Regions from separate parts of the Streptomyces sp. KM273126 genome, predicted to be linked through region 3. Evidence: riboswitches for the same ligand, from Rfam matches in the RefSeq annotation. Region 3 holds a riboswitch; each other region holds the start of a gene.
What was found. A riboswitch is a leader RNA that binds a small molecule or an ion and turns the genes downstream of it on or off. The one in region 3 is predicted to bind cyclic di-AMP.
Positions count from the first base shown of each region.

Region 1: it holds a riboswitch for cyclic di-AMP, as region 3 does, so the genes downstream of both, E0500_RS04445 (transglycosylase family protein) here and E0500_RS24405 (M23 family metallopeptidase) in region 3, are expected to answer to the same signal.
Region 2: it holds a riboswitch for cyclic di-AMP, as region 3 does, so the genes downstream of both, E0500_RS12740 (LysM peptidoglycan-binding domain-containing protein) here and E0500_RS24405 (M23 family metallopeptidase) in region 3, are expected to answer to the same signal.
Region 4: it holds a riboswitch for cyclic di-AMP, as region 3 does, so the genes downstream of both, E0500_RS07600 (M23 family metallopeptidase) here and E0500_RS24405 (M23 family metallopeptidase) in region 3, are expected to answer to the same signal.

Region 1 is NZ_SJXB02000001.1:1,057,527-1,062,703, reverse strand. Features, by position in the region: gene E0500_RS04460 (cytochrome P450) at 1-813, opposite strand, end outside; gene E0500_RS04455 (hypothetical protein) at 810-1,013, opposite strand; gene E0500_RS04450 (transglycosylase family protein) at 1,304-2,332, shown strand; cyclic di-AMP (ydaO/yuaA leader) riboswitch at 2,537-2,733, shown strand; gene E0500_RS04445 (transglycosylase family protein) at 2,738-3,481, shown strand; gene eno (phosphopyruvate hydratase) at 3,804-5,084, shown strand.
Region 2 is NZ_SJXB02000001.1:2,958,587-2,963,763, reverse strand. Features, by position in the region: gene E0500_RS12745 (polyprenyl synthetase family protein) at 1-437, opposite strand, end outside; cyclic di-AMP (ydaO/yuaA leader) riboswitch at 1,369-1,565, shown strand; gene E0500_RS12740 (LysM peptidoglycan-binding domain-containing protein) at 1,571-2,428, shown strand; gene E0500_RS12735 (HAD family hydrolase) at 2,441-3,358, opposite strand; gene E0500_RS12730 (FAD-dependent oxidoreductase) at 3,676-4,881, opposite strand; gene E0500_RS12725 (ATP-grasp domain-containing protein) at 4,998-5,177, opposite strand, start outside.
Region 3 is NZ_SJXB02000001.1:5,720,765-5,725,941, reverse strand. Features, by position in the region: gene E0500_RS24410 (DUF6250 domain-containing protein) at 99-815, opposite strand; gene E0500_RS24405 (M23 family metallopeptidase) at 1,122-2,126, opposite strand; cyclic di-AMP (ydaO/yuaA leader) riboswitch at 2,131-2,323, opposite strand; gene E0500_RS24400 (alpha-galactosidase) at 2,591-4,663, opposite strand; gene E0500_RS24395 (tyrosine-protein phosphatase) at 4,852-5,177, shown strand, end outside.
Region 4 is NZ_SJXB02000001.1:1,734,004-1,739,180, reverse strand. Features, by position in the region: gene E0500_RS07610 (MarR family winged helix-turn-helix transcriptional regulator) at 16-531, shown strand; gene ribA (GTP cyclohydrolase II) at 695-1,336, shown strand; cyclic di-AMP (ydaO/yuaA leader) riboswitch at 1,644-1,802, shown strand; gene E0500_RS07600 (M23 family metallopeptidase) at 1,814-2,848, shown strand; gene E0500_RS07595 (aldo/keto reductase) at 2,948-3,898, shown strand; gene E0500_RS07590 (PrsW family intramembrane metalloprotease) at 4,057-5,177, opposite strand, start outside.

The DNA.
Region 1 (5,177 bases), 4.7 Mb from region 3:
CGACCCCTGGAGCCGGGCACGTTGCTCGGGGTTGCGCAGCAGCGCGTACGTGCCGTTGCCGATGAGGTTGATGGTGGTCTCGAAACCGGCGAACAGAAGCACGAAGCACATCGCGGCCGCTTCGTTCTCGGTGAGGTGTTCCCCGTGATCGGAGGCGCGGATGAGGTCGGAGATCAGGTCGTCGCCGAGGTGGCTGCGCTTGCGATGGATGAGTTCGGCCAGATAGCCGCGGATCTTCTTGACGGAGCGGGCGACACCGCCGCGCGGCCCTCCTCCGTGCCGGATCATCATCCCCGCCCAGTCACGGAAGTCGTCCTGATCCTCGCGCGGGACGCCGAGCAGATCGCAGATCGCGTAGATGGGGAGAGGGAAGGCGAAGTCGTGGATGAGGTCGGCCTCGCCCTGTGGCGCGAATCGGTCGATGAGACCGTCTGCCAACTCCTGTACGCGAGGCGCGAATTCGACCACTCGACGGGGGGTGAAGGCCTTGGAGACGAGGCGGCGCAGCCGAGTGTGGTCCGGCGGGTCGATGTTCAGCAGATGCGCCATGAGATTGGCGTTGCGCTCCCCGGGTATGCCGGTCCTGCTCTTGCCCTGTGCGTCCTCGGCGTGATGCTCGGGGTTCTTCGACAGCCTGCCGTCCGCGAGGGCCTGACGCGCATCGGCGTAGCGAGTCACCAGCCATGCCTCGACCCCGCTCGGCAGTTTCGTCCAGTGCACGGGGGAGTGCTCGCGCAGCCACGCGTAGGCCGGGTACGGGTCGGTGGCGAACTCCCAGGTGAAGAGTTCGGGGGCGGTGTTCGGGGCGTTCACACGATGACCGTATAGGGAGCCGGTTCCTGCACGCGCTGCTGAACTGCGGGGTACCGGCCGGCATCGTTCAAGGCGAGCACATGGTTCAAGACGCGCACGTGCTTCAAGACGCGCACGTGGTTCAAGAGGAGTTTCGGCCCGTTTCGCTGAACCACCTGAACCACCTGAACCACCTGAACCACCTGAACCACCTGAACCACCTGAACCACCTGAACCACCGCGGAAGCGGCACGCAGGCACGGGCGTCAGCCACGTGTCCTGCCCCCTGTCCTTCCCCTCCTCCTGCCCCCTGTTCCGTCCCTCACCGAGGTCACCGCGCGGATCACGTCGGAACCTGTCGCGATGACACACCCGAAACACTGTGATCTTCACGTGATCTGCGCGGCATGAACTTGTGACAAGCCGAAGACTGCCGATACGTTCACCGAGCAGCGTGACGCCCCGCACCACCCGTCGCGCCGGTCACCTCTGTCTCGCGAAAGGTCCCCCCATGCTCTCCGGGAACGGTCGTCACCGGCGCCCCCGTCAGGCTCCGGCTCTTCTCGTCGCGGCTGGCGTGACCGGCTCCGCCATCGCCATCCCGCTCCTCGGTGCCACGGGGGCCAGTGCCGCCGACAACACCGTGTGGGACAGCGTGGCCGAGTGCGAGAGCGGCGGCTCCTGGAGCGCCGACACGGGCAACGGGCGCTTCGGTGGCCTGCAGTTGACCCAGGACGACTGGGAGGAGTACGGCGGCCTCGACTACGCCGTCAGCCCCGATCTGGCGAGCCGTTCCCAGCAGATCGCCGTCGCCCAGAAGATCCTGGAGGACCAGGGTGTCGGTGCGTGGCGTGCCTGCGGGCTGCTCCACGGGCTCACCGAGGAGTCCGGCTCGGTCGCCATCGACACCGGCGTGGCCGGCGACTCGTCCTCCGACGGATCGGGATCATCCGGTTCCTCCGGATTGTCCAAGTCGCCCAAGGCGGCAGAGTCATCCGACTCGTCTGACTCATCCGACTCTCCCGGTTCACCGGGCTCGTCGTCCGAATCCTCCCCGGATCCTTCGTCGTCGCCGTCTGCGTCCGCCTCGGCGGACAGTTCCGCGAAGCCCGGCACGCCCGCCGGTTCCGACGCCAGTGCTTCACAGTCGCCCGACAGCTCACCCATAGAAGACCCGGCGGGCGACGACTCGGACAAGTTGGAGCAAAAGGTGGGCTCTTGGAGTCTCGTCGACACGGGCGCGGTCGACTCCGGCTCGGTCGAAGCCGGGGCAGCCGACACCGGAACGGGCGGAGCCGGCGCGGGCGGTGCCGGCCGTCACCGCGGTGCCAGTGCCGACGAGGCCGCGGTCGACAGCGTCAAAGCCTCCTCCGGCCGCCACGCGTACACCGTCCGGGTCGGCGACACCCTCGCGTCCATCGCCGACTCCCTTGACCTCGACGGCGGATGGCGTGCCCTGTACGACGCGAACAGGCAGGCCATCGGCGCCGACGCGGACAACATCGTCCCCGGTCGGACCCTGGAGCTCCCTGCCGAATAGGCCGAATAGGGCGCGGAATAGCGGAAGTTCACGTACCGGTTCGCCACTGAATGTCCGATTTAAACGCAGTGAGAGATAGATCTCAGAAGCCCTGATCGTCTTTGAAATTCCGCGAATCGCGGGTCTACGGTCAAGACCGCTCGCCACCGCGGGCCCCGGCTGCCGCAACGCCGAATCCTGCCAGTGGCCGCCCGGGAACAGTCGTCGCGTCAAGCGCCGCAGGCAGGAGCGGGGGACCCAAGGTAGGCGCCGGGCCCGGGAGTTGGGAGACGACCGGGGACGGCTTGGGGCGAAGCCGTGCGGAAGCGGCAGCGGAAGTCATCCGCAGCCAACCGTGCGGCCGGGCAACTCATCCGGCCCGAACCCGACAGCTCACCTCGCAGGCGTCGGTGAGGGGATCACTCCATGCTGTCTTCGTGCAAGGGCAAGCACCGTCGTCCGTCCAAGGCCAGCCGCATCGCCGCGTTCGCCGGCGTCACCGGCGCCGCCATAGCCGCCCCGCTGCTCGCGACCGGCACCGCCTCCGCCGCCACCGGCTCCGAGTGGGACGCCGTCGCCCAGTGCGAGTCCGGCGGCAACTGGTCCATCAACACCGGCAACGGCTACTACGGCGGTCTGCAGTTCTCCGCCTCCACCTGGGCCGCGTACGGCGGTACGAAGTACGCCGCCAGCGCCGACCAGGCCAGCAAGGCCCAGCAGATCGAGATCGCCGAGAAGGTCCTCGCGAGCCAGGGCAAGGGCGCCTGGCCGACCTGCGGCACGGGCCTGTCCAGCGCCGCGTACGACGGCGGCGGCGCCTCCTCGGACTCCGGCTCCTCCTCGAACTCGGGCTCCACCTCGGGCTCCGGCTCGTCCTCCGGCTCGGGCTCGTCCTCGAACTCCGGCTCCGCCGAGCAGAGCACCAAGAGCTCCGGCGGCCAGGAGCAGCGCGCCTCGCGTTCCTCGGAGCGGGTCACCGTCGAGACCCCGACCGGTAAGAAGGTCAAGAAGGGTGACGGCGAGTACAAGGTCGTCAAGGGTGACACCCTCAGCGGCATCGCCGAGAAGAAGAAGGTCAAGGGTGGCTGGCAGAAGCTCTTCAAGCTGAACAAGGACATCATCGACGAGGCCGACCTCATCTACCCCGGCCAGCAGCTGCACCTGCGCTGAGAACAGGCGCGTTCACGGCTGAACCGCGGCGCCCTCACATCCGTGTCCACCATGGTGGAGGCCTCGTGAGGGCCCCCGTCCCCACGGGCTCCCCGCCCCGGTGCGTGTTCCCCCGTACGCACCGGGGCGGGGTTTTTCGTGCCCACGTGCGCACCAGGGCGGCGTCTTTTGTGCCCCCTGTTTTGTTCAGTTCAGGAACAATTTACTCTCGGTTTGGTCCACCGGGTGGGCGGGAGACTGGCTGACCGCCCGGAGCCGGTTAGGCTCATCCCGCAGGGCTACCACGGCCCGCGTAACGCGTCACATCCAGAAGGAGATGCTCGTGCCGTCCATCGACGTCGTCGTAGCCCGGGAAATCCTGGACTCCCGAGGCAACCCCACGGTCGAGGTCGAGGTCGGCCTCGACGACGGCAGCACCGGTCGTGCCGCCGTCCCGTCCGGCGCCTCCACGGGCGCCTTCGAGGCCATCGAGCTCCGCGACGGCGACTCGAACCGCTACCTCGGCAAGGGCGTCGAGAAGGCCGTCCTGGCCGTGATCGAGCAGATCGGTCCGGAGCTGGTCGGCTACGACGCCACCGAGCAGCGCCTGATCGACCAGGCGATGTTCGACCTGGACGCCACCGACAACAAGGGCTCGCTCGGCGCCAACGCCATCCTCGGCGTCTCCCTCGCCGTCGCCCACGCCGCCTCCGAGGCGTCCGACCTGCCCCTCTTCCGTTACCTGGGCGGTCCGAACGCGCACCTGCTGCCGGTGCCGATGATGAACATCCTGAACGGCGGCTCGCACGCCGACTCCAACGTGGACATCCAGGAGTTCATGATCGCCCCCATCGGTGCGGAGACCTTCTCCGAGGCCCTGCGCTGGGGCGCCGAGATCTACCACACCCTGAAGAAGGTCCTGAAGAGCAAGGGCCTGGCCACCGGCCTCGGCGACGAGGGCGGCTTCGCCCCGAACCTCGGCTCCAACCGCGAGGCCCTCGACCTCATCCTTGAGGCGATCAAGGAGGCCGGCTACACCCCCGGCGAGCAGATCGCCCTCGCGCTCGACGTCGCCGCCTCCGAGTTCTACAAGGACGGCTCCTACGTCTTCGAGGGCAAGACGCGCTCCGCCGCCGAGATGACGGACTACTACGCGGAGCTGGTCGAGGCCTACCCGCTGGTCTCCATCGAGGACCCGCTGTTCGAGGACGACTGGGACGGCTGGAAGACCATCACCGACAAGCTCGGTGACAAGGTCCAGCTCGTCGGCGACGACCTGTTCGTCACCAACCCCGAGCGCCTGGCCCGCGGTATCGACGAGGGCGCGGCCAACGCCCTGCTGGTGAAGGTGAACCAGATCGGCTCGCTCACCGAGACCCTGGACGCCGTCGAGATGGCCCAGCGCAACGGCTTCAAGTGCATGATGTCCCACCGCTCCGGTGAGACGGAGGACGTCACCATCGCCGATCTGGCCGTCGCCACCAACTGCGGCCAGATCAAGACCGGCGCCCCGGCCCGCTCCGAGCGCGTCGCCAAGTACAACCAGCTGCTGCGCATCGAGGAGATCCTCGACGACGCGGCGGTGTACGCGGGCCGCAGCGCCTTCCCCCGCTTCAAGGGCTGAGCCAGGGGCTGAGCCGCCCAGCGGCAAGGCTTGGCCCGTCGTACGTACGTCCCCGTGCCCGGTCCCGTACCGTGTGCGGGGACGTACGCACGT
Region 2 (5,177 bases), 2.8 Mb from region 3:
TCGGCCTGGATGCGGACCGCCTCGGGCCCGAGGTCGGCCAGGATGTGCGAGGCACGCGCGAACAGGAAGTCGCCGGTCAGTACCGCGACGGAGTTCCCCCAGCGGGCGTTCGCGCTGGGCACGCTGCGGCGTACGTCGGCCTCGTCCATCACGTCGTCGTGGTACAGCGTGGCCAGGTGCGTCAGCTCGACCACCACGGCCGACGGGACGACCCCCGGGGCGTACGGGTCCCCGAACTGCGCGGCGAGCATCACGAGCAATGGCCGGAAACGCTTGCCACCCGCCCGCAGCAGATGCTGCGCGGCCTCCTGGATGAAGGGGACCTCGCTCTTGGTGGCTTCGAGCAACCCTTCCTCGACAGCCGCCAATCCCGCCTGGACATCGGCTTCCAGAGCCTGGTCCCGCACGCTCACCCCGAACGGCCCGACGACGGTCACGAGGGGTCTCCTGTCTGCTGATGTCTACTGACAGTCACACGGTCGGTCTCATGGTCGATGAACAGTTTGTCGATCTGTCGCTGCCATCACTCGTGTCAGCGTATCCGGTCACCATTCGATCACCACGGGCACCCACCGGCCCCCTGGCGGGACTTCGCTCGACCGAGAGGCGCCCCCGTCATCCGAGTCACTCCGGATTACATCCGGTATGCCCGCGATCAAGGGATGCATACCGATTCGACCCGAATCCCGAGTCGACGCCGCCACCCGAGGCCACCGAAAGCACCGGGACCGGCGAGACCTCCGAGATCACTCCGATGGGCCCGTCGGACTCGATCACCCGCACCCCCACACCGTCACCTCGACACGCGCGCCGACAGCCGGCACCGCTCTCACGCCGGAGCCACTCGAGGGCGGTCGACACGGCCCGCCCGCCGGGCGACCGCTACGGCAACGAGGCCCACCGCACGCAAGGTTCCGGCCACAGGCCCGAGGCCGGCCCCCACCTCCGCGCGACCTCCCCACTCTCCGCGCACTCCACGCCCGAAACACGGAGTTGACCCGCGGGTTCCCGAACACCGGGCGCACGGCTCGTACTTCACGCCCGCTACGGAACGGCAGGCCTCGAACAAGGGGCTGAAGCAGCACCCCGAACGACGAGCCAACCAACAGCCAACTTGTCCGAATTACCGCATTATCGGCGCTTCACCCGGTCCGTTCCGTGAATTGAGTCACGTGGACCCAGAATGCCCCCTCACCCCCACTCGCTCGACTCCTCCTTTGCAGAAAGCAAGTTGAGCGTTATCTTCCGGAAATTTCGAAGGCATCTCCCCCACAAATAGCTGATCAAGGGCGCTTTCAACACGCTTCCGGCCTTGTTCTCGACATGTGCTCTCGCATACGTTCACGGTCAATCCGGACGGAACGCCGAATCCTGCCACCGCCCGGATCCCCACTGACCAACCACTCACGAAGGCAGGAGCGGGGGACCCACGAAGATCGCCGGTCCTCACGAGAGACCGGCTCGGGGTGAAGCCGCGCACGGCACGCACGACGCGTCGCCATGCCTGGCCGGGCACCTTTCCGCCCGAACCCGACAGCTCACCTCGCAGGCGCCGGAGAGGAACAGCGTCATGGCCTCACGAGGCAAGCACCGTCGCCGCCGAACCAACAAGCTCACCCGAGGAGCCGTCATCGCCGGAACCGGCACCGCGGCCCTCGCCCTTCCCTTCCTGAGCGCGACCACCGCGAGCGCCGCGCAGCCGGCCAAGGCTCCCGCCGCCGCCCAGGCCGCCCCGCAGGCCGCGCCCCGGTCCGCGCAGTCCGCAGCCCAGGCCACGTCCCTCACGTATACCGTGACCAAGGGCGACACGCTCTTCCGCATCGCGGACAAGCACGAGGCCCAGGGCGGCTGGCGGAAGATCTACAAGGACAACCGCAAGGCCATCGGCGACAACCCGGACCTGATCCACCCGGGCCTCGGCCTGAAGCTCAAGACGACCAAGGCGAGCGCGGACAGCACGGTCAGCGCGGACAGCACGCAGAGCTCGCAGAGCACGGAGAGCAAGCCCAGCGAGCCGAGCACGACGGCCGACAACACGTCCACGACCGCCGCCGAGCAGTCCTCCGGGTCCGCCAACGACCCCACCCCGGCCTCCGACACGACGTACACGAACGACCTCGACGGGTGGATCCGCCAGGCGCTGGACGTCATGGCCAAGAACGGGATACCCGGGTCGTACGACGGCATCCACCGCAACATCATGCGCGAGTCGTCCGGCAACCCCCAGGCCATCAACAACTGGGACTCCAACGCCGCGAAGGGCACCCCCTCCAAGGGTCTCCTCCAGGTCATCGACCCGACCTTCGCCGCGTACCACGTGGCCGGCACGTCGGACGACCCGTACGACCCGGTCGCGAACATCGTGGCGGCCTGCAACTACGCCGCCGACCGCTACGGCTCGATCGACAACGTCAACGGACCGTACTGATCCGCCAGGCACCTACCGGCCGGGCCGAGCGGGCGATGAGCTCCGCCGGCCCGGCCCGCCCGGCGCCGGTACGGACACGGTTCCGGGCGTGGTTCCGGGCGCCGGATGCGCCGCGGCCCCGCCGCGCGGAAACAGCCGCTCCAGCACCACCGCGATGCCGTCCTCCTCGTTGGACAACGTCACCTCGTCGGCGACGGCCTTGAGTTCGGGGTGGGCGTTGGCCATGGCGACCCCGTGCGCGGCCCAGTCGAACATGGGGATGTCGTTCGGCATGTCCCCGAAAGCGATGGTGTCGGCCGGTCCCAGCCCGAGGTGCCGGGCGGCCAGGGCGAGGCCGGTCGCCTTGGTGATCCCGCATGGCTGGAGTTCGACGGTGCCGGGCCCCGACATGGTGACCGTCGCGAGGGAACCGACCGCTCCGCGGGCCACCGCCGCCAACTCGTCGTCGGACAGGGACGAATGACGCAGCAGCACCTTGCTGATGGGCTCGCACCACAGGTCGTCGCGCCGCTGGACCCGTACGGCGGGAAGAGTCGGATGCGGCATCAGATAGCCCGGCTCGATGAGGGTGAGCCCGTCCACACCGTCCTGGTCGACGGCCGCGTACACCTGCCCGACCTCGGCCTCGATCTTGCCGAGCGCGGTCGCGGCCAGCTCCCGGTCCAGGGTCACCGACCACAGCAGCCGGTCCGCGCCGGCGTCGTACAACTGCGCGCCCTGCCCGCACACCGCGAGCCCCTCGCTCCCGAGGTCCTCCAGCAGGGGGCGCACGCGGGGCGCGGGGCGTCCCGTCACCACCAGGTGCCGCGCGCCCCCGGCCACGGCTCGGGCCAGCGCCGCGCGCGACCTGTCGGAGAGCGTGTCGTCGCCGCGGAGCAGCGTTCCGTCCAGGTCGGTGGCGATCAGAGCGTATGCGGTGCGCGGGTTCATGATCAGAGAATACGGACCGCCGAGGCCCCCCTGTCCGGCGTGAACCGGACGACGTACGTTGACCGTTCGGACATCAGGGGGTCCCGCTCCGCCCGCACGGCGTCGCATGGCACGGGCCCGGGCCCGACGCCCCACCGATCGACGCGCCTCCCGCCGACGGCGTCACCCGAAAGTGACGAACGGGACGCCAGATCCGTGCCGCTCCGTCTCTCTCCCCTCAACAGACTCGCCGCTCCGTCTCTCTCCCCTCGGCAGGCCCGCCGCTCCGCCCGTCTCTCTCCCTCCGGCAGGTCCGCGCCCCACGGCGATCCGTCCCCTCACCCGTGGGCGGCCGCCAGATGCCTGGCCAGCCGGGGCGACGCGAACTCCGTCCCGCACACGAACCGCATCACCGGCCCGTACGACGCCGCCGACGGCAGCCCCGTGAAGTACAGCCCCGGCACGGACGCCCGGTATCCGGCGCCCAGCTTCGGCGTCCCCTGGCTCACCACCAGCTCCGTACGCAGCTCGTGCGCGAGGAAGTCCATCGCGGCGATGTCCACGCGATAGCCGGTCGCCGCGATCACATGGTCGGCCGACAGCTCCTCCGTACGGCCCCCGTGCGTGCGGACCGCCAGCAGCGGGCGCCCGCCGATGACACCGGCACGGACGACCCCCGAGATCTCGCGCACGCCCACCGTGCCCTCGAAGCGCTCGCGCAGCCACCACGCGCCCAGCGGTCCGAGGACGCGGCGGACCAGGTAGTGGCGGGCCTCGGCGGGGAGGTAACGGTAGGGGTGCGGGTAGTAGCTGAGGGCCCACAGCGACCAGGCACGCCCGAAGGGCGACTCCGGGCGGAGCCTGGGCTGGTCCCAGGGCGGTGCCCCGAACGCCACCTTGCCGTGTCCGCGTGAGACCACCCGTACGCGCGCCCCGGCCTCCGCGGCCAGCGCCGCCGTCTCCAGGGCGGACTGTCCCGCGCCGACGACGAGGAGTTCCTTGCCGGCGAACCGGCTCAGGTCGTGGTGCTGCGCGCTGTGCGAAACGGGTCCCGTGGGGCTGGGCCCGTCGGTGGCCGCTCCCCTGAGCTCGGGCGGGAGATGGGCGAGACCGGAGAGCCCGGTCGCCACGACGACGGCCCGCGCCGTGAACGCCTCACCGGAGTCCAGCTTGAGTTCGAAGCCCCTGCCGTCCCCGCGCCGGTCCACGGACACGACGCGCACCCGCTCCAGATCGGGCACCAGATTCTGCTGGAACCACTCCCCGTAGGCGACGAAGGTCTCGACCGGGATGATGTCCTCGTCCGTGACCAGTCGCGGAATGTCCGCCGCGTCGCAGTAGTCGACGAGGGTGTGCCCGCGCTGCGGCGCGTCGATGTTCGAGGCGGCGGGCGTCGACTTGAGCAGCATGCCCGCGGGCATGTGGTCCCGCCAGCTCACCATGGGTTCGCCGAAGACGCGTACGGGAACGCCACGCGCCCGTAGATGCGCGGCGGTGGACAGACCGAACGGCCCGGCGCCGATCACTGCAACCGGATGAATCACGAAGTCCCTCCCCAGGACGCGTTGTGCCTACTTCGTGGTCGAACTGGTCGAGCTGGTCGAACCGGCCAACTGACGGAACTGGTCAACTGACGGATCCGGTCAACGGACGGAACTGGTCAACTGACGGAACCGTTCGGACGGGCCCAACCGGTCGCCCCGCCCCGGCGATTGGTCCGCCACAGTTGATAGAGGTGCTTCGCGCCCGGCCGCACGAAGCGCGCGAGCATCGTGAAGAAGGGCCGCAGGTCGTCACCCGCGAGCCACGCCAGCTCCGTACCACTCGCGCGTGCGGGCGC
Region 3 (5,177 bases):
CACCGTGGGATGTGAGCTACGCGACCGTAGGAAAAGGTTGACGAGCGGTGAGATAGGCCACTCGTCAAGTGTTGGTCAACTGCGGAATAAGCCTTGCGTCAGGGACGTTGAGCGAGCCGCCAGACCCGGAACCCCGTGATCCGGAAGTGGCTCCACACGGTACGGAACGCGAAGTGCCCGCTCGTGTACGGCTGCGGGTCGATGTAGTCGAAGACCAGCCGCCCGTTGTTCCACCACTGGACCGCGGAGCCGTCGGAGACGATCCGCACGTGGTGGGGCTCGTTGGCGACGAGCAGTGGTTCCGTGTAGTCGTAGACCAACGGCCGCACTCCGGCCTCGCCGACGTAACGGCGCAGCCGTGTCGTGGTGTTGGTGTTGGCGCCGTAGCCCGCGTAATAGGTCTTGAGGCGGTCGTACTCCGCGAGCGCTCCGCCCCGCTCGGTGGCGAAGATGTCGTCGGGCGACCGTACGTCGACGGCGTTCCAGAAGTTGTTGAGGTCGGACACCCGGTCGTTGGCGCCGCCCGCGGAGACGGGCGTGGCTGTGTACTCGATGACGTACGGGCCCTCGAACCGCTTCCGGAACCAGACCGTGGCACCGCTCGACACGTCGATCTCCAGGACGCCGCCCGCGGCCGTGACGGTGCCGCCGTCCTGCAGCTCGGTGGCCCACTGGCGGAGTCCGTGCCGGAAGTCGTCCGCCGCGATCAGCCGTCCGCGACGGCCGTGGGGCGTGGCGCTCGCCGTCGGCACCGGTGCCAGCGCCGCGAGAGCGGCACCGGCGGCGAGGGCTCCGAAGGCTCTGCGAGTGATCATGACGCTCCTTCGTGGCGGTGTACGGGCGCAGTGTGGCGTGGTGTGGTCTACAGCTGTGGAAAGCGCTTGCTGAAGACCACTGTGTCGTCACTTCCGCCCCACTGTCGATACGACGACCGGCCATGCCACATGACCGCACTGTGCTGACCACGAAGATCACGAAGCACTTCCGAACGACGTCGCCCCACCGCTCACGGCCGACTCGCTCGCACCCCACCACTCACAGCCGCCCGGACACGCCGAAGGCCGGACCCCGGGGATCATGAGGTCCGGCCTTCGGATGCGGTCGGCGGAGCTGCGGACGGGTCAGAGACTGACGCCCTTCGAGCGCAGGTACGCGACCGGGTCGATGTCCGAGCCGTAGTCCGGACCCGTGCGGATCTCGAAGTGCAGGTGCGGACCGGTGACGTTACCGGTCGCGCCGGAGAGGCCGATCTCCTGGCCCTCGCTCACGCTCTGGCCCGCCGAGACGGAGAGCGAGGAGAGGTGGCCGTACTGCGCGTAGTGGCCGTCGTCGAGCTGGATGACGACCTGGTTGCCGTACGCGCCGCCCCAGCCCGCGGTGACGACCGTGCCCGCACCCACGGCCTTGAGGCTGGTGCCGGTCGGGACCACGAAGTCGACGCCGGTGTGGTACCCGCTGGACCACATACTGCCCGCGGTCTTGTAAGCGGTGCCGACGGAGGCGCCCTCGACGGGGAGCATGAAGCCGGAGCCACTGGTCTCCGCGCTCGGCGTGACCGACGTGGAGGTCGGCTCGTTCCCAGGCGTCTCGGTCTGCTTCGACTCGGCCTTCGGCTCAGTTTTCTCCGGCCCGGTCTGCTCCAAGGATGCGGTCTTGTCCGGGGAAGCTGTCTCGTCCGTCGCCTTGCCGCCGCCGCCCGACGTGCTGTCGCCCGACGGGGCCTTTCCGCCGAGCGTGAGCTTCAGGCCCGGATGGATGAGCGACGGGTCGGAGCCGACGGCCTCGCGGTTGTCCGCGTAGATCTTCTTCCAGCCACCGGCGACGTGGTGCTGCTCGGCGATCCTGGATAGGTAGTCTCCGGGCCGCACCGAATAGACCCGCTTCGCGGTCTTCTTGGTGGCGGCCGACTTCTCGCCCTGCTCCGCGGCGGCCTTTTCGCTCTTCTCGGTGACGGCCTTCGGGGAAACCGACGTCGCCTTCTGGGAAACGGAGCCCGCGGTCGCGGCATGGGCTCCAGTGGCGCCGATCAGCGGAAGCGCGAGTGCGGCGCCACCGGTTCCGGCGACGGCTATCGAGCGGGTGAAACGCAGGGACTTCGGGCGACGGTGTTTACCCCTCGCGGGCATGACGAATTCCTCTCCGGCGCCTACGAGGTGAGCTGTCGGGTGCGGGCTGGAGATGCCCGGCCGTACTCGTGCACGGCTTGACCCCAAGCCTGTTCCGGAGACCGGAACAGGCGGTACTGCCTGTGGGTCCCCCGCTCCTGCCATGCACGGGTGAGTTCGCGGTTCCGGGCGGCGGCAGGATTCGGCGTCCGTCCGGATTGAGGGGAACGTAAGCGACTTACAGGCATCTGGACAACCATCGGGAGTTTCCGTGCGTCTCCCTAATGATCCCTTTCAAGAATTCGCCGTCACGCTCCGTCAATTAGCGATCTCCAACCTTCCCTAACGGCCCTGAAAACGCACCAGCATTACATGAGCATGACGGCGACGCAGCGTCACACATATGACGCTGGTCACGCATCTTCGACTCACCGCGCTTTATTCCAGGGCCACTTGGACTCAACGCTGCATTTCGGACATAGCTCTCAGATGCGGCGCAGCCGGATAACCTTCGCATCGAAGTCACCGCGCAGCCCCGTGGACAGCCCGTGATGCAGCAGCACCGCACCTCGGTGAACTTCGCCCGATTCGCGGCATTCATACGCTTGTGTCGGGTCGAGGCCCCGCAGCCGGAGCGGGACCGGGGGCTCACCGTGATGCTGAGCCTGAAGCCAGGCGAGGACGACCACCTCGTCACCGAGGGCGTACTGCACCGCGCTCAGCCCGCCGACCGGCGGCCGCAGCCGGTAGAGGTCGCCGCGCTGCACGACGGGACGGATCTCCTTGTAGAGCTCGACCCACTCGCGCGCCTCGACGAGCTCCCCTTCGCTCCACTTCGTAAGGTCGCCGCCGACGCCGAGCACACCCGCCATGGCGCTCACGAACCGGAAGCCCATGGAGCTGACCCGCCCATTGAGCTGGGTGTTCGGGCTGTCCGTGACCCAGGCGGCCATCACCCGCGCCGGGTGGATCTGGCTGAAGCCGTGCTGGATGGCGAGCCGGTCCAGCGGGTCGGTGTTGTCGGAGGTCCACACCTGGTCCGTCCGCGCCATGACTCCGAGGTCGATCCGTCCGCCACCGCCCGAGCAGGACTCGAAGGCGACGCCCGGGTGCGCGGCCCGCAGCCGGTCGAGCAGGTTGTAGAAGGCGTGCACGTGCTCGACCCACAGCTTCTGCGGGTAGGGCTCACCGGGCCAGCCGGCGTCGGTGAAGCAGCGGTTGAAGTCCCACTTCACATAGTCGATGGGCGCGCTGGAGAGCAGGTCGTCCAGTTTCTCCCAGAGGTACTCCTGGACATCCTCGCGAGCGAGGTTCAGTACGAGCTGATTGCGGAACTCCGTCCGCTTTCGGCCCGGCTGGAACTGCACCCATTCCGGGTGTGCCCGGTACAGATCACTGTCCGCGTTGACCATCTCGGGCTCGACCCAGATGCCGAACTGCATGCCGAGCGCGCGCACGTCCTCGGCGAGCGGCTTCAGCCCGGCCGGGAAGCGGTCTGGGTTGGGCGTCCAGTCGCCGAGCCCCGCCCGGTCGCTGGTCCGCTTCCCGAACCAGCCGTCGTCGACCACGAACAGCTCGACCCCCATGCCCGCAGCCCGCCGCGCCAGCTCGCGCTGCTGGTCCTCGGTGATGTCGAACTCCGTCGCCTCCCAGGAGTTGTAGAGCACCGGCCGGTCCTGCTCCGCACCCGGGATGACGTACGCGCGCTGGTAAGCGTGCCAGGCCCGGCTCGCCCCACCGAAGCCGCCGTCGCTCCACAGCCCCGCGAAGACGGGGGTCGTGTACGACTCGCCCGCCTCCAGGCGCATCAGGCCCGAGTCGTCGTAGCCGATGCCGCCGGTGATCTGCACGCGCGCGTCGGGGAGTTGGGCCACGCAGATGCGCCAGGTGCCCGACCAGGCGAGCGCGCATCCGTAGACCTCGCCGCGCTCCTCGGTCGTCCCCTCGGCGTCGAGCGCGACCCACGGCAGGTGCTGGTGCCCGGTGTGGCCGCGCCGGCTGCCGATGACGTGCTCACCGTAGGTGAGGTCCGTGCTGACGAGCCGGGACTCGGCGGCCCACCGTCCGTGCACCTGGGACAGCCGCCACCCCTCGCGCAACGGCAGCGTCCAGGTCGCTGAGTCGGCGCGCAGCACCTCCAGGGCGGGGCCTTCGTTGGTGAGGGTCACCCAGCGCTCGACGACATCGTGGCGCATCCGGTAGTGCAGCGTGATGCCGAGCCCGTTGTCGGTGAAGCGCAGCCGCAGCTCGTCGTCCTCGATCTCGTACACGTGGAAGGTCCACTCGGTGCCGCGGACCTCGTCGGTGCGGACGGACAGGGCGGGCCGTACGAAGCGGGGCCCGCCCTCGACCGGATACTCCTCAAGTCCGTCGAGCTGGGACTCGAAGCCCCGGTACGGGGGCAGCGGCCGGGCCGCGAGGTCCTCGGCGTCGGCGAGCCCGATCCTCGGACCCCAGTGGAGGTGCAGGAGGGTGTCGTCCTCGGTGAGCGACAGCGCGTAGCTGCTCGTGGGTCCTGAGAGCAGCCACGTACGACCGTCTCCGCCGATCTCCAGCATCAAGCCTCCAACATATTCGAACAGGTGCGATCAGGCCCCGACATCATCAAGTCCGCCGGGGCTCATGGCAAACGCCCGTGGACACCTGTGGACAACTCCGTGGCCCACGAAGCCATGTCGTATCGTCGAGGGCGCAACGTCGGTGTGCGGAACCGGGCATCGCCGACGGCCGGATGGGAGGAGCCCCCGTGACGCAGCAGGTCCCGTCGACCGAGCCGGAGCTGACCGGAGTACGGAATTTCCGTGACGTGGGGGGCCTGCCCACCGTGGACGGCCGGCGTGTGACCCACGGGCGGCTGTTCCGCAGCGGCCACCTCGCGCACGCGACCGACGAGGACGCAGCGTTTCTGTCCTCCCTGGAGCTGCACACGATCTTCGACTTCCGCAACGCGGCCGACCAGAAGCTGGAGGGCCCGGACATCGACCTGCCGGGCGTGCGGAACGTCAACCTGCCGCTGACGGACCCGGCGGACGGCGCCGAGTTCTGGACGATGGTCCGCGACGGCGACCTGGA
Region 4 (5,177 bases), 4.0 Mb from region 3:
AACTACACTGTCCGTATGACGACCCGCTGGCTCAGCCCCGAGGAACAGCGTGCCTGGCGCGCGTACATTGCCGCGTCGGCGCTTCTGGAGGACACGCTCGACCGTCAGCTCCAGCAGGAGGCGGGTCTGCCGCACCTGTACTACTCCGTGCTGGCCATGCTCTCCGAGGCGCCGGACCGGCGTCTGCGGATGACCGATCTCGCCGAGGTGCTGAAGATCACGCGCAGTCGGCTGACGTACGCCGTGGCCCGCCTGGAGAAGGACGGTGCGGTGCGGCGCGAGGACTGCGAGTGGGACAAGCGGGGGAGCGTCGCGGTGCTGACGGACGAGGGCATGGCCCTCCTGGAGCGTACGGCACCGGGGCACGTCGAGACGGTTCGCAGGGCGGTGTTCGACCACCTCGACCCGGGGCAGGTGGAGCAGTTGGAGCGGATCTGTACGGGCATCACGAAGGCGCTCCAGGGCGACGGCACTGAGGCGGTCACCCCTGACGACCTCCCGTGGCGCCGCCGCTCCTGTCCTTCGAGTTAGTCCATGGGGCCGGCTCCGCGATCTCGCCCGACCGGGGAATGCGTCGCCCCCATCAGGGTTGCTTGAAGTTTGAAGCAGGGTTATGGTCGTCCTCGTGAGGCGATTTGCTTCAAAACTGAATCAGATCCCCGACCTTGCACCCGCACCTGGCCCGGAGGCCCGCATGTCCGACCAGCCCACCGCCACCCCCCGCTCCCGCGTCCGGGTCCCGCTGCGCTTCCACGACGGATACGGCGTCGACGCCGAGCTGGTCACCTTCCACGGTCTGGCCGACGGGCGGGAGCACGTGGCCGTCGTCCTCGGCGAGCCCGCGCCCGGCGCCACCCCGCTGGTCCGCCTGCACTCGGAGTGCCTGACCGGCGACGTCTTCGGCTCGGCCCGCTGCGACTGCGGCCCGCAGCTGCGCGAGGCGGTGGAGCAGATCGCAGACCGCGGTGGGGTCCTCCTCTACCTCCGCCAGGAGGGCCGGGGCATCGGCCTCTACAACAAGCTCGACGCGTACGCCCTCCAGGACGAGGGTCTCGACACGTACGCCGCCAACACCGCCCTCGGCCTCCCTGAGGACGCCCGCGACTACACGGCCGCCGCGCAGATGCTCCAGGCCCTCGGTATCGACACCCTGGACCTGCTGTCCAACAATCCCGACAAGGCGCAGCAGCTCCGTGACCTCGGGGTCAAGGTCCGTACTCGCGTCCCCACCGGCGTCTTCACCACCGCCCACAATGTCCGCTATCTGCGGGCGAAGGTCCTCCAGACCCAGCACACGCTGCCCTTGGCGGACCTGGCGGAGCTCTCCGCGGGCTGACGGCCCAACTCCCGGCATTCGCCAGGGTGTCCACGAGGAAGCCCCGGCGATGACCGTTCACGACTTCCCCATATTCACGATCACCGAGCGTGTCCGAACAGCCTCACTCCGCATAACATCTGACATACCATCAGAACTCTTGTGACACCTGATACAGGGGTAGCTCGCCCTTATTCGGCCCCCCATGCCCCCTAAATCCCGCGCACGGGCGTGAACGATCATCCGGAACCGCTTGGAATACGGCCCGCACGTCTATTAACGTTCGATAACGCAGCGCGGTCGTCCCAGCCGTCACAAGAGGCGGCTCCGTGCGCACGCGCCGAATCCCGCAAGGGAACCGGGGAACCACCAACCCTGGGGTGAATCGCGCGGAAACCACCGTGGAAGCACGGCTGGTTTACGCGCGTAGGAGACCTTCCTGCTCCGAACCCGTCAGCTAACCCGGTAGGCGAGAAGGAAGGAAAGGAGTACGCCCACGTGGCGTCGAACCGGTCTGCGACCGAAGCTCCGTCCGTGCCGAACCGACACGGCGACAGCGACACCTTCGGGTATGGCGGCTACAACAGCCAGGACGAGGGCCCCTGGCAGGAGTGGAACCCCACCGCGGAGTCCATTCGTCCCCTTCGCGGCCGGCACCGCGTCGCCAAGCAGCGTGGCGGACTCGCCCGCAGCTCCACCGTTCTGGGCGTCGGTGTCATAGCCGCCGTCGGCGCGGGCGGCATGGCCTCCGCGCAGACCGGCAAGCCGCCGGTCTCCATCTCGATGCCCGACATGCCGAACGTCGGCTCGGTCTTCGACTCCGAGGACGAGCCCGAGAGCTCCCCCACCCCGCTGAGCAGCGCGGGCCTGAGCCTCACCGACGCCGAGCAGGGCGCCGACGACGCCGGTGAGGCGCTGCGCGCCCGCATCATGCAGCAGGCCGAGTCGCAGCAGGAAGCGGTCGACCGCGCCGCCGCTGCCGCCGCCGAGTCCGCCGCCGCGAAGAAGGCCGCCGAGGCCGCCGCCAAGGAGCGGGAGCAGGCCGAGGCCAAGGCCGCCGCCGAGAAGGCGAAGGCGGAGGAGGAGGCCAGGAAGAAGGCCGAGGCCGAGCGCCTCGCCCAGCTCGCCAAGCAGTTCACGCTGCCGACGTCCTCGTACACCATCAGCTCCAGCTTCGGTCAGTCCGGCGCCTACTGGTCCTCCGGCCAGCACACCGGCCTCGACTTCGCCGCCCCCACGGGCACCCTGCTCAAGGCCGTGGGCACCGGCACGATCACCCAGGCCGGCTGGGACGGTTCGTACGGCTACAAGACCGTGCTCACCCTCAACGACGGCACGGAGATCTGGTACGCCCACCAGTCCTCCATCGGCGTCAGCGTCGGCCAGAAGGTCGCGACCGGCGACGTCATCGGCCGCGTCGGCGCCACCGGCAACGTCACCGGCGCCCACCTCCACATGGAGGTCCACCCGGGCGGCAGCAGCTCGGGCATCGACCCGATGGCGTGGCTGCAGGGCAAGGGGCTCACCCCCTGAGGTCCTCCGGGAGCAGGTGAGGTGATCTCCTCCCGGATTCACAAACCCTCGTCCGGACGCGCGGAATGCGTGCGTCCGGCGAGGGCGTTGTTGTAAAGCATGACTTCTCTTCGCAAGCTTGGTTCATCCGACATCGAGGTCTTCCCGCTCTCCCTCGGCGGCAACGTCTTCGGCTGGACCGCCGACGAGGCACAGTCCTTCGCCGTACTCGACGCGTACACGGCCGCGGGCGGCAACTTCATCGACACCGCCGATTCCTACTCGGCCTGGATCGAGGGCAACCAGGGCGGCGAGTCCGAGACCGTCATCGGCAAGTGGGTCAAGGCGCGCGGCAACCGGTCCGACGTCGTGATCGCCACGAAGGTCAGCCAGCACCCCGACTACCAGGGCCTCACGGCCGCCAACATCAAGGCCGCCGCGGACGCCTCCCTGCGCCGTCTGGACACCGACTACATCGATCTCTACTACACCCACTTCGACAAGCCGGAAGTCCCGGTGGAGGAGATCGTCGGGGCGCTCGACGACCTGGTGAAGGCGGGCAAGGTCCGGGCCATCGCGGCCTCCAACATCTCGCCCGAGCGCCTCCAGGCCTCCCTCGACTTCTCCGACCGCGAGGGCCTCGCCCGGTACGTGGCGCTCCAGCCGCACTACAACCTGGTCTCCCGCTCCACGTACGAGGGCCCCCTGCAGGACGTCGCCGCCCGCGCCGGGCTCGCCGCCGTCCCGTACTTCTCCCTCGCCATGGGCTTCCTCACCGGCAAGTACCGCCCCGGCACGAGCGTGGACAGCGCTCGCGCCCAGGGCGCCGGCGCCTACCTGGAGAAGGAGCAGGGCGTACGGGTCCTCGCGGCCCTGGACGAGATCTCCGGGGCGCGCGGGGCGGAGATCGCCACAGTGGCCCTCGCCTGGCTCGCGGCCCAGCCGACGGTCGTCGCACCGATCGCCTCGGCGCGGACGGTGGAGCAGCTGCCGGCCCTGGTGGCGGTGGCGGAGCTGACCCTCACGGACGAGGAGCTGGCCAAGCTGACGGAGGCGTCGCAGGGGAGCTGACGCGGACGCGGTCCGCTTCCGTCGGTCCGTTCCCCGCGTTCCGCTTCCTGCGTTCCGCTTCCCGCGGTCCGCTCTCGGCACCGGCGCTCACCCCGACCGCCGGTGCCGTACCGTCCGAAGCCTCCTGACTACGCCGAACTACCCCGGACTACCCCGAACTACGTCTGATAGGGGTTGCAGGAGGGATACGGCGCCGCCGGGCCGTGCCCGTACGCCGACGCGTACTCGAACGCGGGCCCGTGCTCGTGCTCGTACTCGTGTCCATGCCCGTACCCATGCCCGTATCCGTGCCCGAACTCGTACGCGCTCCCGTATCCGTAGCCGTACCCGTACCCGTAGCCGTACGCGCTCCCGTGCACGGGCATCGGTGCCGTGGTCTGTGCCGCGTACGCCAGGGAGGGACGGGCGATCTCCCGTCGGCGCCACAGCTCGAAGAGCAACTCCCGCTCCCGTACGACGAAATCGGCGTTCGCCCGGCCCCGCCGCCCCCGGTGCCGCAGAAAGGCGAGCGAGGTCGCATACGCCTCGTACTCGGCGACCGACCGCGCCGCTTCCCGACCGAACTGGTGCCCGGCGTACTCGCGGGCCAGCCGTCGCGCCTTCATGTTCCCGAGGGCGTACGGCTCGGGCGACGTCAGCCACCCGGCGGCCGCGTACGCGGGCAACTCGTCCCGCACGGTGCGCAGTTCCCGCTGCCGCGTCCAGATGACCAGCCAGGTCAGCAGCCCGAACGCGGGAACCATGAACGCCGCGTAGACCGCGAAGAAACCGAACTCCCCGAACGCCGACGAGCCGTTCCACAGGGCGTGCATGCCCATCGCGAGGAGCAGCCCGGAGAGGGGGAGGAGCACGCGGCGCACGTGGTGCCGGTCCGCGGAGAGCGCCGCGATCCCGAAGCCGATCCCCGTGAACACGCTGAACAGCGGATGCGCGAAGGGCGACATGATCACGCGGACGAAGAAGGTCGCGGCCGTCACGGAGGCGATTCCGCTGCCGCCGCTGAGCTGGTCGGTTCCGAAGGCCGTGCCGAGGTAGAGGATGTTCTCGGTGAAGGCGAACCCGGTGGCGGTGACCCCGGCGATCACCACGCCGTCCATGATCCCGGTGAAGTCCCGTCTGCGGAACAGGAAGATCAACAGGATCGCGGCGGCCTTGGCGGTCTCCTCCACGACGGGCGCTATCACGGTGGCGCCGAGGGTGTCCGCACTGGACGGATCGGCGGTGGCCGTCGCTATCCATCTGGTCGCGAAGCTGTTCGCGACGATGGCTATCAGTGCCG